Regions from separate parts of the Kosakonia sp. Marseille-Q7440 genome, predicted to be linked through region 3. Evidence: predicted binding sites of a transcription regulator. Region 3 holds the regulator's gene; each other region holds the start of a gene.

Region 1 (4,059 bases), on a different contig from region 3:
TCGCTTATCTCGGCTATCTGGCAGGTTATCAGCACATCAATGAGTGCATGGAAGATGAACATTACCGCCGCGCCGCGCATGCGCTGATGCTGCGCGAACAGGCGCCGACGCTGAAAGTCGAAGGCGTCGATCTGGCGCATTACGCCGATCTGCTGATTGCGCGTTACAGCAACACCGCGCTGCGCCACCGTACCTGGCAGATCGCCATGGACGGCAGTCAGAAGCTGCCGCAGCGGATGCTCGATTCTGTGCGCTGGCATCTGGCGCAGGGCAGTGATTTCTCACTGCTGGCGTTAGGTATCGCGGGCTGGATGCGCTATGTCGGTGGCGTTGACGAGCAGGGGCAGGCCATTGAAGTGTGCGATCCGCTGCTGGCTGTGATTCAGCAGGCAGTGAACAGCAGTACACAAGGGGAAGCTCGCGTAGAGGCGTTGCTGGGCATAGAGGCGATCTTTGGCCGTGAGTTGCCGAAAGAGAGAGCGTTTGTCGCGCAGGTGCAAAAGGCGTATCAGATGCTGCTGGCGAAAGGGGCAAGAGCGACGGTCGCGCAGTTTGCTGCCGGGCTGTAACTCAATAATGAATGCCGCGGCGGCGGCATTCATCCTCATCACGTTTTGCCTATCAGTGCAGGCCGAGGCGGATAAGCTCTACCGGCTCGAATTTGCCTTCGCACCCTTCCACTTCCACCGTTTTGTTACGGCGCACTTTTTCAGCGCTTAATCCCTCGGCGTGAATAGCGACAATTTTGCCAGTGCGGCCAGTGCCGTTAATCATCACGCGTGAGCCGGTGGTGATAGGGTTACGGTTACGGTCATAAGTCATCATGATGGTTTCTCCTTGATAATATCCATAAAACGAACCGGGGCAGAAGATGGCCCCAAAACGGACGCCCTATAAATACGCCACTGAGATGATGAGTTTTTGCTTTTGATCAAGGTCACACTTTTTTCCGGCAAAAAAGGTGACCTGATAAGGGGAAAAGAGGGGAGTTACTCTTCGCTGAACCAGTCGCGATTCTCTTGGCGAATGGTTTTAACCGATTCGCTGATCTCCTGCAGATGCAGGGTCATGGCATTTTCAACCGCATCGGCGTCGCGCTTTTCCAGCGCCTCGAAAATGGCCTGGTGCTGGCGCAGCAGCATCTCCGGGGGTGAAACGTGATCGAGGCTCATATAGCGTACGCGGTCGATAGTCGCCTTGATGTTTTCAATCGTATCCCACGCCAGCTGGCAATCAGCGATCAGCGCCAGCTTGTGGTGAAAATCATCATCCAGTTCAAAGAAATCGTTCAGCTGCTTACGCTCAATGGCGATCCGCTGCTGGTGGAGATTCTGCTCAAGCTGATAACAGGCGCTGTCATCTATCATCAGCGCGGCGCGGCGGGCCACGGCGCACTCTATCGCCTGGCGGACAAAGCAACCGTTGCGCACTTGTGTAAGCGAGATTTTATTAACGTAGCTTCCGCGCTGGGGGCGGATCTGAATCAAGCCGTTTTCCGCGAGTTTGATAAAAGCTTCACGCACCGGCTGGCGCGAGACGTCAAAACGCACCGACACCTCTTTTTCCGAGAGCGGGGTGCCCGGTGGGATCAGGCAGTGGACAATATCCCTTCGCAGGATGCTGTAGATCTGTTGATTAACGGGTTGCGTAGGATTGAGTTGCGTTTCGGAGGCCATTCGCTCTTACTTTTTAAAGGGTTAACCCGGCTACCATACCATTGTTTCTGCGCACATCCCATACCCGGCCCGCAGGCCGGGCGGGAAGCATCAGCTCTGGCGGTGCACGCTCAGACCGGCGTAGCTCTGGCTGACCGGCATCATCTCAAGTGTGTTGATATTGACATGCTTCGGCAGTGTCGCCACCCACCACACCGCTTCGGTCACATCTTCCGCGCTCAGCGCGGTGGTGTTTTCGTAGGTTTTAGTCGCTTTATCGTCATCGCCTTTAAAGCGCACGTTGGAGAATTCGGTACCGCCAACCAGACCCGGCTCGATATTGGTGACACGCACTGCGGTACCGCTCAGATCGGTGCGCAGGTTGAGGCTGAACTGGCGCACAAAGGCTTTGCTCGCGCCGTAGACGTTGCCACCCGCGTAAGGCCAGCTACCGGCCGTTGATCCAAGGTTGATGATATGGCCGCGATTGCGCTCAACCATTCCCGGCAGCACGGCGCGGGTCATATAGACCAGCCCTTTATTGTTGGTGTCGATCATCGTTTCCCAGTCATCCACATTGGCTTTGTGGGCGGGCTCCATGCCGAGCGCCAGCCCGGCGTTATTGACCAGCACATCAATCTCGCGCCATTGCGCGGGCAGGGCGGCGATAAACTCGTCGATCGCCGCGCGGTTACGCACATCCAGCTGCGCGGTGTAGAGATTCTCGCCCAGCTCCTCTTTCAGCTCCTGCAGACGCTCCTGACGGCGGCCGGTGGCGATCACGTGGTGGCCATTCTGAATAAAGCGGCGGGTAATGCTCTCGCCAAACCCTGCGGTTGCCCCGGTAACAAGAATAATCATCTCTTTGTTCCTCAACGATTTTTGTGATGTCGTGACATAGCATGCACCGCACAGAGGCGGCAATACAAGTTTTGACTGTTAAAGAGTGTGGCAAAAAATGGTGGCTTGTGCAGGGACGAGAAAGCATTGCGCCGCGCGCGGCGGATGCCTACTCTGAGGAGACTTACCGCATTCAGGAGCAAACTATGTCGGTCACCAATCCCTTTTTTATTGCCAGCCCGCTACCGTATCAGGCGCCACCTTTCGATCTTATTGAGCAGGAGCACTATCGCCCGGCCTTTGATGAAGGGATGCGACAAAAACGCGAGCAGATTGCGGCGATCGCGCAAAATAGCGCGCCGGCGGATTTCGACAACACCATCCTGGCGCTGGAGCAGAGCGGTGCCCTGCTCACTTACGTGACCAGCGTCTTTTTTGCCATGACCTCGGCAGACACCAATGATTTCCTCCAGCAGCTTGATGAGGCCTTCTCCACGGAATTAGCCGGGCTGGCGAACGACATTTATCTTGATGAACAGCTTTTTGACCGCGTTGAAGCGGTATGGAAAAGCCTGGATACCGCGAACCTCGACGCTGAATCAACGCGTCTGGTTGAAGTGACCTATCAGCGATTTGTGCTGGCGGGCGCGATGCTGGATGAGCAGGATAAAGCGACATTGAAAGCGCTTAATACTGAAGCAGCGTCGCTGATTAGCCAGTTCAATCAGCGCCTGCTGGCCGCGGATAAAGCAGGCGGTCTGGTGGTGGACGATGTCCGCCAACTCGACGGCATGAGCGCTGAAGAGATTGAGCATGCCGCCGAAGCGGCGAGAGCCAAAGGGCTGGAAAATCGCTGGCTGTTAACACTGCTTAACACCACACAGCAACCGGCGCTGGCCGTACTGCGCGATCGTCAGACGCGAGAGAATCTGTTTAAAGCCAGCTGGCTGCGTACCGAGCGCAACGATGCCAACGACACCCGCGCGCTGGTGCTGCGTCTGGCACAGTTGCGTGCTCAGCAGGCGCATCTGCTCGGCTTTGATGATTTCGCCAGCTGGAAGATTGCCGATCAGATGGCCGGTACGCCGCAGGCGGCACTGGAATTTATGCGCAATATCGCGCCGGCTGCCCGTGCGCGCGCTGAACGTGAGCTGGCAGATATTCAGCAGGTTATCGATAACCAGCAGGGTGGCTTCACCGCGCAGGCCTGGGACTGGGCTTTCTACGCGGAACAGGTTCGCATGGCGAAATACGATCTCGATGAGACGCAGATTAAACCCTACTTCGCGTTGAACACAGTGTTAACGGAAGGGGTCTTCTGGGCAGCAAGCCAACTGTTCGGCATCCGCTTTCAAGAACGGTTTGATATCCCGGTCTATCATCCGGACGTGCGGGTATGGGAGATTTTTGATGCTGACGATCGCGGGCTGGCGCTCTTCTATGGCGACTTCTTTGCCCGCGACTCGAAAAGCGGCGGCGCCTGGATGGGGAACTTTATCGAGCAGTCGACGCTTAACGGCACGCAGCCGGTTATCTACAACGTCTGCAACTACCAGAAACCGGC
Region 2 (4,059 bases), on a different contig from region 3:
TTTGCGCATCGTCACCGGCTCGTTATAGCTCTGCTGGGCATTATCGCCGCTCAACAGCAGGTAGTTCACCTTGCCGCTGTTATAGGCGTTAAGGGCACCCTGAATGCGGTAGCGGTAATATTGGTTGATCACACCGGTGCGGTAATATTTGGCGGTGCCGAGCACCACGCCGACCTGGCGCCAGGGGAGATCCTGCAGGTCGTCGTAGATATAGGGGGCGGTTTTCCAGCTCATCCAGCGATCGAGACCCAGCGCGGTTAACACCAGCAGACCAATGAGGACTATCAGGCTGTAAAAAACACGCTTTAACATGAAGCAGGCTCGGTAAGGGATTGAAATTGCACTCAGGCTACTTTACCCACACCGCAAGCGCAAGAAACGGCAGCTCAATCGCGCTGTTTTTCATCACTGCGGCCTTGACCGCAGTGATGCGCATCATAGCGTTACGCGCTCAACCGCGTCGCAACCTAACGCACGCAGCGTCGCAGCTGTTGCATCCCACTGCGTTAACGGCGCGTCAGCGCGTTCCGCCAGCACGGCGCGCGTAATGTCCGGGTAGTCGAAACCGCTCAGGCTGAGCAGATTAAGCGCACCCTGTAGCGGCGGCAGCGTTGGGTTGAACGCCGCGTTCTCCGCATAACGTCCACTGAAGATCTGCCCGTCGCGGCAGAGCAGGGCAACGCCGGAAGGTGAGTGAGTATAAGGGGAGTGGCTCTGGCTGGCTGCGGCAATCGCGGCCTGGGTCAGCGCATCGCCGCGCGGGGCGAAACCGTGATCCTGGGCGTCCATCAGCAGGGTTTTAATCTCCAGATCTTTCGGCCCAAAGGCATCCGGCAGGTAATCACCGAGCGTATGCGGCGCGCGGCCTGGCAGATTAATGCGCAGCGAAAGCCCGCTGTTGAGCTCATTCATAAACTGTCGGCAGTGGCCGCACGGCGTGTAGTTGACGGTGACCGATTCCAGTGCGGTCTCACCGCGCAGCCAGGCGTGGCTGATGGCGCTCTGCTCGGCGTGCACCGTCTGCTGCATGGTGGCGCCGATAAACTCCATATTGGCGCCGAAATACCAGGTGCCGCTGACGCCGCGGGCAATCGCGCCGACATCGAAATGGGAGAGATCCGTGCGGGCGCAGGCAGCAGCGAGGGGCAGCAGCGCGAAGGCCAGTGCATCGGCATCAAGCTGGGTCGCGCTTTGCAACGTTGCCACCTGCTCCGCGCTCAGCATAGCGGGGAAGTGTTCATCCACCAGCAGAGGCGCCAGCGCGGTCTGAAGTTCACCCGGCAGGCCGGAAAAAGCAGTGTGAAAACGAGAATGCATAGCAGTGCCTCATAGCAGTGTATTGGAGAGACAGTGTACGGGCCTGCTTCGCTTTTATATGTGACGCAAATCACACTGTTTATGCAACAAATGAAACGCATTAAAGAATTGCGCGACACATCGCAAATTTTAACCCCACAGCGCAATCAGCAGCGGAAAGAGGAACGGCGCGACAAGCGAGGTGATAATCCCGCAGATCACCAGCGCCAGCGAGCTGAAAGCGCCCTCCTGGTAATCCAGCTCCGCGCTGCGCGCGGTGCCCAGCGCGTGTGAAGCGGTGCCCATTGCCAGCCCGCGTGCCGATTTGGTCTTGATGCGCATCAGGTTGAGTAAGGTGTGCCCGAAGACCGCGCCAAGCACGCCGACAAAAATCACGCATACCGCGCTAATGGCCGGAATGCCGCCAATACTGCCGCCTACCGCCATCGCAATCGGCGTGGTGACGGACTTCGGTAATATCGAGGCGGCAATCTCGGGCGTCGCTCCCATTAAAAGCGCGATAAGCGTTCCGCTGATCATCGCCACCAGGCTGCCGATAAAGCAGATAGTAATAATCGATTTCCAGCGCGCGCGGATCTGGTGCAGCTGTTCATAAAGAGGAAACGCCAGCGCCACGACCGCGGGTTGCAGCAGATCGTTGAGCACTTTGCTGCCCTGAAAGTAGTGATCGTAGGGCGTGCCGGTCAGCAGCAGCAGCGGGATGATCACCACCATTGCCACCAGCAAAGGGTTAAGCAGCGCCAGCTTAAAGCGCGCGGCCAGTTTGCGGGCGGCAAAAAAGACCGCCAGTGTTAACGGCAGGGACCACCAGATATAGGCCATCACTCTTTTGTTTCCTCACGACCGGCTACTTTACGCTCGCCGTGTACCAGATGGGTACTCCAGCTCACCACCAAAAAGACCACCAGCGTGCTCACCGCGCAGGAGACCACAATCGGGCCGAACTGCGCGCGCAGCACGTCGTAATACTGCATGACGCCGACGCCGATAGGCACAAACAGCAGCGCCATGTAGCGAATAAGCAGAAAACAGCCGGGATTGACCCACTTCGCCGGCAGGATTTGCAGCGCCAGCAGGACAAACATAATCAGCATGCCAATAATGCTGCCCGGAATGGCGATCGGCAGCAGTGAGGCGACAAAAATACCCGCATATAAGCAGGCATAGATGAGTGCGAAGGCTCGCAGGTACTGCCAGATAGTTATCAGTGTCTTATTCATGGTGGAAATCCTTGCTGAAACGCATTCATCATACAATTAAAGCTAAAAACGTGCTACCGATCACATCATGAATTTTGAGCATACCAGACATTCCATTTGGTTAGATTATGGGTTCAAACCGGCCAGGCTGTGAAAAAAAGGGGCGCTAAGCCTTCAGCGCTCAATCATAATGGCACTTTCCTCCCTACCGGAGAGCGGCTACTATGTCGCCTCATTTTTTCGGGGTGATTTATGCGTGTATTACTGGCTCCAATGGAGGGCGTGCTTGATTCTCTGGTGCGCGAACTGCTGACTGACGTCAATGATTATGATCTCTGCATCACCGAGTTCCTGCGCGTGGTCGATCAGCTGCTGCCGGTAAAATCCTTCCATAAAATCTGCCCGGAATTGCAGCGCCAGAGCCGCACCTCCTCCGGCACGTTAGTGCGCATACAGCTGCTGGGTCAATATCCCGAGTGGCTGGCGGAAAATGCCGCCCGCGCGGTTGAGCTTGGTTCGTGGGGCGTCGATCTTAACTGCGGTTGCCCGTCGAAACTGGTCAACGGCAGCGGCGGTGGAGCGACGTTACTCAAAGATCCGGAGCTGATTTATCGCGGTGCGAAAGCGATGCGTGAAGCGGTACCGTCGCATCTGCCGGTCACGGTGAAAATCCGTCTTGGCTGGGAGAACTCCGCCCGCCAGTTTGAAATTGCCGATGCGGTACAGCAGGCGGGTGCCAGCGAACTGACGGTGCATGGCCGCACGAAAGAGGATGGCTATAAAGCCGAGCGCATTAACTGGCAGGCGATCGGTGAGATCCGCCAGCGCCTTTCTATTCCGGTGATTGCCAACGGCGAAATCTGGGACTGGCAGAGCGCGCAGGCCTGCATGGCGGCGACCGGCTGCGATGCGGTGATGATTGGCCGCGGCGCACTCAATGTGCCAAACCTCAGCCGGGTGGTGAAATATAACGAGCCGCGTATGCCCTGGCCTGAAGTGGTTGCGCTGCTGGCGAAATACAGCCAGCTTGAGAAGCAGGGCGATACCGGTTTGTATCACGTCGCCCGCATTAAACAGTGGCTGGGCTACCTGCGCAAAGAGTACGCCGAAGCCAGCGAGCTATTTGCGGAAATTCGCACCTATAAAACTTCTCAGGATATTGCGGCGGCGATTGCGCGCGCTGAAATATAGGAACCTGCAACGCTACGATGTAATTGCCTCAATTCGTAGCGTTATCTGAGTCACACTTTTACGCTCTTAACTAAATTGCTCGTAGATTATTTCCAGGTGAGATGGTATTTATTTACCCACACCATCGCAGGGTTGTTACTGTTAAACAGGCAAAACCTAAACCATCAAATTCACCGCTTGTGAATTTCGGGTTTGGGTTTTTTTGTTTTGATGGTGTGCATAAATAAAAGCTGTAAAGCAAATAACTATAAGGAATTGCCTGAGCCTTACGCGTTAGCACTTTTTTAACGCGGCAGTTGCGGCCAGCAATATAAAAATGGAATAGAAATGGCACATATTAAATTCGCCTTAC
Region 3 (4,059 bases):
GGCATATCAGCTATTTTGGCCCGGAAGCGAACGACTTCGGCCTGCTGGAGCAGACCTTCAGCGAGTATGGCCAGAGCGGCCAGGGCCAGGCGCGCAAATATCTCCACACCTATGATGAAGCCGTGCCGTGGAACCAGGTTCCAGGAACCTTCACCCCCTGGCAACCACTGCCGGAGCCAACCGACGTTTTGTTCTACGAAGGGCTGCATGGCGGTGTGGTGACGCCGCAGCATGATGTGGCGAGCCATGTTGATCTACTGGTGGGCGTGGTGCCGATCGTTAACCTCGAGTGGATCCAGAAGATGATCCGCGACACCAGCGAGCGCGGTCACTCCCGGGAAGCAGTGATGGATTCGGTGGTGCGCTCAATGGAAGATTACATCAACTACATCACGCCGCAGTTTTCCCGCACTCATCTCAACTTCCAGCGCGTTCCCACCGTCGATACCTCAAACCCCTTTGCCGCCAAAGGCATTCCTTCTCTTGATGAGAGCTTTGTCGTGATTCATTTCCGCAATCTGGAGGGGATCGATTATCCGTGGCTGCTGGCAATGTTGCAGGGATCGTTTATCTCGCATATGGATACGCTGGTGGTGCCGGGCGGCAAAATGGGGCTGGCGATGGAGCTGATTATGACGCCGCTGGTGCAGCGGCTGATGGAAGGCAAAAAGATTAAATAACCCGGCGGGAAGCGCCGCCGGGCGGGCTTATCAGGCTTCGATCACCTCAAAGGAGTGGGTAATCTTGACTGCTTTTTCCAGCATCAGCGCCACGGAGCAGTACTTCTCAGCCGAGAGATCGACCGCGCGGGAGACGGCAGCCTCTTTCAGCGCTTTGCCGGTGACGATGAAGTGCAGGTTGATATGGGTAAAGTAGCGCGGTGCTTCTTCACGGCGCTCGGAGGTCAGCTTCACTTCGCAGTCGGTCACGTCATGACGCCCTTTTTGCAGAATCGACACCACGTCAATGGCGCTGCAGCCGCCGGCGGCCATTAAGACCATCTCCATCGGGCTGGGAGCTTTGTCCCCGGAGTTGCCATCCATCAGGATTTGGTGGCCGGAAGCGGACTCACCAAGGAACGTTAACCCTTCAACCCATTTCACTCGTGCCTGCATGTTCATCACTCCGGTATGGCAAATTTTTTCACAGATTACGCGTACATAACAAAACGCGCAACGGAAGGCGACCTGCGTCATGCTGAAGCGAGACACCAGGAGACAGGCGCCAAAAGCTATGCTAAAACAGTCTACATGCTACAGAGAAACATTGACGTTACGAATGTACGCAAGGGATATCATACATTAGAGACCGCAGATGTCGCTGACGGTCCACTTCCCGGGATTTGGGAAGCTTTGATTGCAACCCCAGAAGCTGAATGATTCACGCCGTTTCTGGAGCCAGCTTATAACAGAGGATAATCGCGCATGGTGCTTGGCAAACCGCAAACAGACCCGACTCTCGAATGGTTCTTGTCTCATTGCCATATTCATAAGTACCCGTCGAAGAGCACGCTGATTCACCAGGGTGAAAAAGCGGAAACGCTGTATTACATCGTTAAAGGCTCAGTGGCAGTGCTCATCAAGGATGAAGAGGGTAAAGAGATGATCCTCTCTTACCTCAACCAGGGCGATTTTATTGGTGAACTGGGCCTGTTTGAAGAAGGTCAGGAGCGCAGCGCCTGGGTTCGCGCCAAGACCGCCTGTGAAGTGGCGGAGATCTCCTACAAAAAATTCCGTCAGCTTATCCAGGTGAATCCGGATATTCTGATGCGCCTCTCCTCGCAGATGGCGCGTCGCCTGCAGGTGACCTCGGAGAAAGTCGGTAACCTGGCGTTCCTCGACGTGACCGGCCGCATTGCACAGACTCTGCTGAACCTGGCAAAACAGCCGGACGCCATGACCCACCCGGACGGTATGCAAATTAAAATTACCCGTCAGGAGATCGGTCAGATCGTCGGTTGCTCCCGCGAAACGGTTGGCCGCATTCTTAAAATGCTCGAAGATCAAAACCTGATCTCCGCCCACGGTAAAACTATCGTCGTCTACGGTACGCGTTAATCTGCGAAATGGCGCATCGCTCATGCGGTGCGCCGTTTTTGTTTTCCCATGTGGCGCAGGCTGATTTATCACCCCGAAATCAACTACGCACTGCGACAAACGCTGGTGTTATGCCTGCCTGTGGCGGTTGGGCTGCTGCTCGGCCATCTGCAACAGGGTCTTCTCTTCTCGCTGGTTCCCGCCTGCTGCAATATTGCGGGCCTCGATACCCCGCATAAACGCTTCTTTAAACGCCTGATTATCGGCGGCTCGCTGTTTGCCGGCTGTAGCCTGGCGGTGCAGCTTTTGCTGGCGGAAAATCTTCCGCTACCGGTGATCATGACGGTGCTAACGCTGCTGCTGGGCGTGACAGGTGAAATCAGCGCGCTGCATGGCCGCTTACTTCCCGCATCTCTCATTGCCGCCATTTTTACTCTCAGCCTCGCCGGAAACATGCCGGTGTGGGAGCCGCTGCTGATCTACACCCTCGGCACCCTGTGGTACGGGCTGTTTAACTGGTTCTGGTTCTGGCTATGGCGCGAACAGCCGCTGCGCGAATCCCTCAGCTTGCTCTACCGGCAACTGGCGGACTATTGCGAAGCGAAATATAGCCTGTTAACCCAACACATCGATCCGGAAACCGCGCTGCCGCCGCTGCTCGACCGCCAGCAGAAAGCGGTGGATCTGATTAGCCAGTGTTACCAGCAGCTGCATATGCTGGCGGCCAATCAGAACAACGATTACAAGCGCCTGCTGCGCGTCTTTCAGGTCGCGTTGGATCTGCAGGAGCATATCTCTGTCAGCCTGCATCAGCCGGAAAAGGTGCAGAAGCTGGTCGAGCGCACCCACGCCGAGCAGGTGATTCGCTGGAATGCGCAAACCGTCGCGGCTCGCCTGCGCGTGCTGGCAGATGACATTCTCTATCACCGCTATCCGACCCGCTTCACCATGGAGAAGCAGGTCGGTGCGCTGGAAAAAATTGCCCGTCAGCACCCTGATAATCCGGTCGGGCAGTTTTGCGCCTGGCACTTCAGCCGTATCGCCCGCGTGCTGCGCACCCAGCGCCCGCTCTACATCCGCGATTTGATGGAGGATAAGCAGGAGCGCCTGCCGCTGATCCCGGCGCTAAAAAGCTATCTGTCCCTGAAATCGACCGCCCTGCGCAATGCGGCGCGTATCAGCGTCATGCTCAGCATCGCCAGCCTGATGGGCAGCGCATTAAATCTGCCGAAACCTTACTGGATCATGATGACGGTGATGGTGGTGACGCAGAACGGTTATGGCGCGACGCGGGTACGCATTGTCAACCGTGCCGCCGGCACGCTGGCCGGGCTGGTGGTGGCGGGAATGACGCTGCACTTTCATGTGCCGCTCGGTTTTACCCTCGCTGCGATGCTGATGATCACCTTGAGTAGCTATCTGATTATCCGCAAAAGTTACGGCTGGGCGACGGTCGGTTTCACGATTACGGCGGTCTATACCTTGCAAATCCTGACGCTTAACGGCGACCAGTTTATCCTCGCCCGGCTGGTCGATACGCTGATTGGCTGCCTGATTGCCTTTGGCGGGATGGTGTGGCTGTGGCCGCAGTGGCAGAGCGGCCTGCTGCGCCAGAATGCGCACGATGCGCTGGAGGCCTATCAGGATGCGATTCGCCTGATCCTCAGCAATAACCCGGAAGCAACGCCGCTGGCCTGGCAGCGTATGCAGGTTAATCAGGCGCACAACGCCCTGTTCAACTCCCTCAACCAGGCGATGCAGGAGCCCGGCTTTAACAGCCGCTATCTGAGCGATATGAAACTGTGGGTGACGCATAGCCAGTTTATTGTCGAACACATTAACGCCATGACGACGCTGGCGCGCGAGCACACCATGCTGACGCCGGACCTGGCGCAGCGCTATCTCGAATCATGTGAAATTGCGCTGCAACGTTGTCAGCAGCGGCTGGAGTATGACGGGCCGGGAGAGTCCGGTGATGTGAATGTTATGGAAGGACCGGAGACGCTGACCCACGGCCCAATGA
Region 4 (4,059 bases), 180 kb from region 3:
GCGGCGTCGCGATAGAGGCCACATTACCAAAGACGTTAAACACGCCGCCGCACAGGCCGACAATCTCTTTTGGCGCGACGTCGGAAATCACCGGCCAGCCGAGCGCCCCAAAACCTTTGCCGAAGAAGGCCAGCGCCATCAGCGCGACCACCAGCGCGGTGTTGTTGGTGTAGTTACAGAGGATAATGCTGGAGGCGAGCAGCATCCCCATCACGATTGGCACTTTACGCGCCACGGTCAGCGATGAGCCACGTTTGATCAGGTAATCGGAGAAGAGCCCGCCCAGCACGCCGCCGACAAAGCCGCACAGCGCCGGAATGGATGCCACAAAGCCCACTTTGAGGATCGACATCCCCTTCTCCTGCACCAGATAGATGGGAAACCAGGTGAGGAAGAACCAGGTGATGGTGTTGAGGAAGTACTGACCAAAGAAGATGCCCAGCATCATGCGGTTGCTCAGCAGTTGCTTGATGTAATCGAGCTTCGGCCCGGCTTTCTTGTCGTCGCCCGTTTTTTTGTGGTCCATATCAACCACCGCACCGTTCGCCGCAATGTAATCCAGCTCTTCGCGACTCATACGCGGATGGTCGGTTGGGTTATGCACAAACTTCACCCACGCAAAGGTCAGCACAAAACCGATCCCGCCCATCACCGTAAAGACATGCTCCCAGCCCCAGGCGTAGGTCAGCCAGCCGAGCAGCGGCGAGAAGAGCGCCAGCGAGAAGTATTGCGCTGAGTTAAAGAGCGCCGAGGCGGTACCGCGCTCCTTCGCCGGAAACCATGCCGCAACGATGCGCGCGTTCGCCGGGAAGGAGGGCGCTTCAGAGAAACCGAGCATAAAGCGCATGATAAACATCGACACCCCGGCCCAGGCGAGCGGGAATACATCGACAAAACCCTGCAAGAAAGTGAAGAGCGACCAGAAAAAGAGGCTGTAGGTGTAGACGCGTTTGGAGCCGAAGCGGTCGAGCAGCCAGCCGCCGGGGATCTGCATCAGCAGGTAGGCCCAGCCGAAGGCGGAGAAGATGTAACCCATCGAGACGGAATCGAGTTGCAGCTCTTTGGCGACATCAGTTCCGGCAATAGAGAGCGTGGCACGGTCAGCGTAGTTAACTGCGGTGACAATAAATATAATCAGCAGAATTAAATAACGGGTAGGAATCGCCCGTTTTGCTTCGACGGTTTGTTCAATAGCCATTTTAATTTCCTCGGACACCGCTAACTTTTAAATATATTTATTTGGGTGGTTTATCTGATGGTATTTAACAACGTAGAGTTAATTCAGATAACAGATACAGAGATTTAATTAGCCCTCAGTATAAACAGCGCCGGGAGAGCACACATTGTAACCTTGCTCAATTTTTTAACTATTCTAAAAGATTATTTTGAGCATATGCCCATAAAGCTGGGCGCTGATGCACACTTCTTGCATTATGCCGCCGCGCAGCATGCCGCGCGGCGTGAATAGGTGATATGCGTCACATTTTAATAGTTGAACACCTGACATTCTTATTTCCAGTAAACAAGACTTTTCTTGCTGATATTAATTCCAGAGTAAAGAACGGGTTTCTCTATTGTGAGTGATGCAGCGTACAGTGAGCGGGAGATAAATTAATAATGTCCGACATTGAAATAAGAGAGCAAATGCCTGGCGCGTTTTATATTAAGGTTCACGACACCGATAATGTCGCGATTATCGTTAACGACAACGGCTTAAAAGCCGGTACCCGCTTCCCGGATGGTCTGGAGTTGATTGAACATATTCCGCAGGGGCATAAAGTCGCGCTGGTCGATATTCCTCATCACGGCGAGATCGTGCGCTATGGCGAAGTGATCGGCTACGCCGTGCGCCCGATCCCGCGCGGCAGCTGGATCGACGAATCCCTCGTTGAGCTGCCGACGGCCCCTCCGCTCAACACCCTGCCGCTGGCGACCAAAGTGCCCGAACCCTTGCCGCCACTGGAAGGGTACACCTTCGAAGGCTACCGCAATGCGGATGGCAGCGTCGGCACGAAAAATCTGCTCGGCTTAACCACCAGCGTGCACTGCGTTGCCGGGGTGGTCGATTATGTAGTGAAGCTGATCGAGCGCGATCTGCTGCCAAAATACCCGAATGTCGACGGCGTGGTTGGCCTTAATCACCTTTACGGCTGCGGCGTGGCGATTAATGCCCCGGCGGCGGTGATCCCAATTCGCACTATCCACAACATCTCCCTTAACCCGAACTTCGGCGGCGAAGTGATGGTAATTGGCCTCGGCTGTGAAAAATTGCAGCCGGAGCGGCTGCTACAGGGAACAGATGATGTGCAGGCGATCCCGGCAGACGGCGCCAGCATTGTGCGTTTGCAGGATGAGCACCACGTGGGCTTCCGCTCAATGGTGGATGACATTTTGCAGGTCGCCGAGCGGCATCTGATAAAACTGAACCAGCGCAAACGCGAAACCTGCCCGGCTTCGGAACTGGTGGTCGGCATGCAGTGCGGCGGCAGCGACGCCTTCTCCGGCGTGACCGCTAACCCGGCGGTGGGCTTTGCTTCCGATCTGCTGATCCGCTGCGGCGGCACGGTGATGTTCTCGGAAGTGACGGAAGTGCGCGACGCGATCCACCTGCTCACTCCGCGCGCTATCAACGAAGAGGTGGGCAAACGCCTGCTGGAAGAGATGGCCTGGTACGATAATTACCTCGATCTTGGCAAAACCGATCGCAGCGCCAACCCATCGCCCGGCAACAAAAAAGGCGGGCTGGCTAACGTGGTGGAAAAAGCACTGGGCTCGATTGCCAAATCAGGCAAGAGCGCCATTTCCGAGGTGCTCTCTCCCGGACAGCGCCCGACCAAACGCGGCCTGATCTACGCCGCCACACCAGCCAGCGATTTCGTCTGCGGCACCCAGCAGGTGGCCTCCGGCATTACCGTGCAGGTCTTTACCACCGGTCGCGGCACGCCCTATGGGTTGATGGCGGTACCGGTGATCAAAATGGCGACCCGTACCGAGCTGGCAAACCGCTGGTATGACTTGATGGATATTAATGCGGGCACCATCGCTACCGGCGAGGAGAGCATAGAAGAGGTGGGCTGGAAGCTGTTCCACTTTATTCTCGATGTCGCCAGCGGGCGCAAAAAAACCTTTTCCGATCAATGGGGATTGCATAACCAGCTGGCGGTATTTAACCCGGCACCGGTGACCTGATCCCCGCAAGAAAATGTGTAAACCTCACCATTAGCATGGCTCCGGCCATGCTTTTTTTTTGCCCCTCAACGCCTTTCATTCTCTTTCCCTCCCTTTCGTAACTTTCGTTTTTACGATTCAAATCACAAAAAAACATTACGAAAGACTATATCTTCTTTCGAAGAAAATAAACGAAAGGGTTCGGAGGCAGGATGTTTATCATTTCAACAAAAACCATGCTCACTAAGGCGCAGCGCGAGGGCTACGCGGTGCCTGCCTTTAATATCCATAACCTCGAAACACTTCAGGTTGTCGTTGAGACCGCCGCCGAGTTGCGCTCACCGCTAATTGTAGCGGGTACACCAGGGACCTTTAGCTACGCCGGAATCGGCAATATTGTTGCCATCGCCGCCGATCTGGCAAAAACCTATAACCAACCGCTGGCGATCCACCTCGATCACCATGAAGAGCTTGCCGATATCGAGCGCAAAGTTCACGCCGGGGTGCGCTCGGTGATGATCGACGGCTCTCACCTCCCTTATGCCGAAAATGTGGCGGTGGTAAAAGCCGTTACCGACTTCTGCCATCGCTATGACGTCAGCGTTGAGGCGGAGTTGGGTCGTCTTGGTGGCCAGGAGGACGACCTGATCGTCGACGCCAAAGACACGCGCTTTACCAATCCGCAGCAGGCGCAGGATTTTATCGCAAAGAGCGGCATCGACTCGCTTGCGGTGGCGATCGGCACCGCGCACGGCCTCTACAGTGAGGAGCCGAAGCTCGATTTCGACCGGCTGGCGGAGATTCGTCAGGCCGTCGAGGTTCCGCTGGTGTTACACGGCGCTTCCGGCCTGCCTGCGGCCGATATTCGCCGCGCTATCGGCCTTGGCGTCT

The links. Region 3 encodes CRP, which controls carbon source genes, mostly activating them, when cyclic AMP is high. Its sites were predicted from a motif close to ATGTGANNNNNNTCACAT; they were not measured.
Region 1: the regulator CRP is predicted to act here: its motif matches at 926-943, upstream of ydfZ (putative selenium delivery protein YdfZ).
Region 2: the regulator CRP is predicted to act here: its motif matches at 1,376-1,393, upstream of cdd (cytidine deaminase).
Region 4: the regulator CRP is predicted to act here: its motif matches at 1,467-1,484, upstream of garD (galactarate dehydratase).

The regions. Positions count from the first base shown of each region.
Region 1 is NZ_CBCPLT010000001.1:1,922,713-1,926,771, forward strand. Features, by position in the region: gene ACWPW2_RS08915 (mannitol dehydrogenase family protein) at 1-569, shown strand, start outside; gene ydfZ (putative selenium delivery protein YdfZ) at 622-825, opposite strand; gene ACWPW2_RS08925 (GntR family transcriptional regulator) at 990-1,676, opposite strand; gene ydfG (bifunctional NADP-dependent 3-hydroxy acid dehydrogenase/3-hydroxypropionate dehydrogenase YdfG) at 1,767-2,516, opposite strand; gene dcp (peptidyl-dipeptidase Dcp) at 2,702-4,059, shown strand, end outside.
Region 2 is NZ_CBCPLT010000001.1:2,838,412-2,842,470, reverse strand. Features, by position in the region: gene sanA (outer membrane permeability protein SanA) at 1-312, opposite strand, end outside; gene cdd (cytidine deaminase) at 436-1,317, opposite strand; gene ACWPW2_RS13315 (CidB/LrgB family autolysis modulator) at 1,447-2,142, opposite strand; gene ACWPW2_RS13310 (CidA/LrgA family protein) at 2,139-2,537, opposite strand; gene dusC (tRNA dihydrouridine(16) synthase DusC) at 2,769-3,707, shown strand; gene ACWPW2_RS13300 (OprD family outer membrane porin) at 4,035-4,059, shown strand, end outside.
Region 3 is NZ_CBCPLT010000002.1:534,730-538,788, reverse strand. Features, by position in the region: gene ACWPW2_RS16360 (phosphoribulokinase) at 1-680, shown strand, start outside; gene ACWPW2_RS16355 (OsmC family protein) at 711-1,115, opposite strand; gene crp (cAMP-activated global transcriptional regulator CRP) at 1,425-2,057, shown strand; gene ACWPW2_RS16345 (YccS/YhfK family putative transporter) at 2,106-4,059, shown strand, end outside.
Region 4 is NZ_CBCPLT010000002.1:712,814-716,872, reverse strand. Features, by position in the region: gene ACWPW2_RS17345 (MFS transporter) at 1-1,198, opposite strand, end outside; gene garD (galactarate dehydratase) at 1,618-3,189, shown strand; gene ACWPW2_RS17335 (tagatose bisphosphate family class II aldolase) at 3,381-4,059, shown strand, end outside.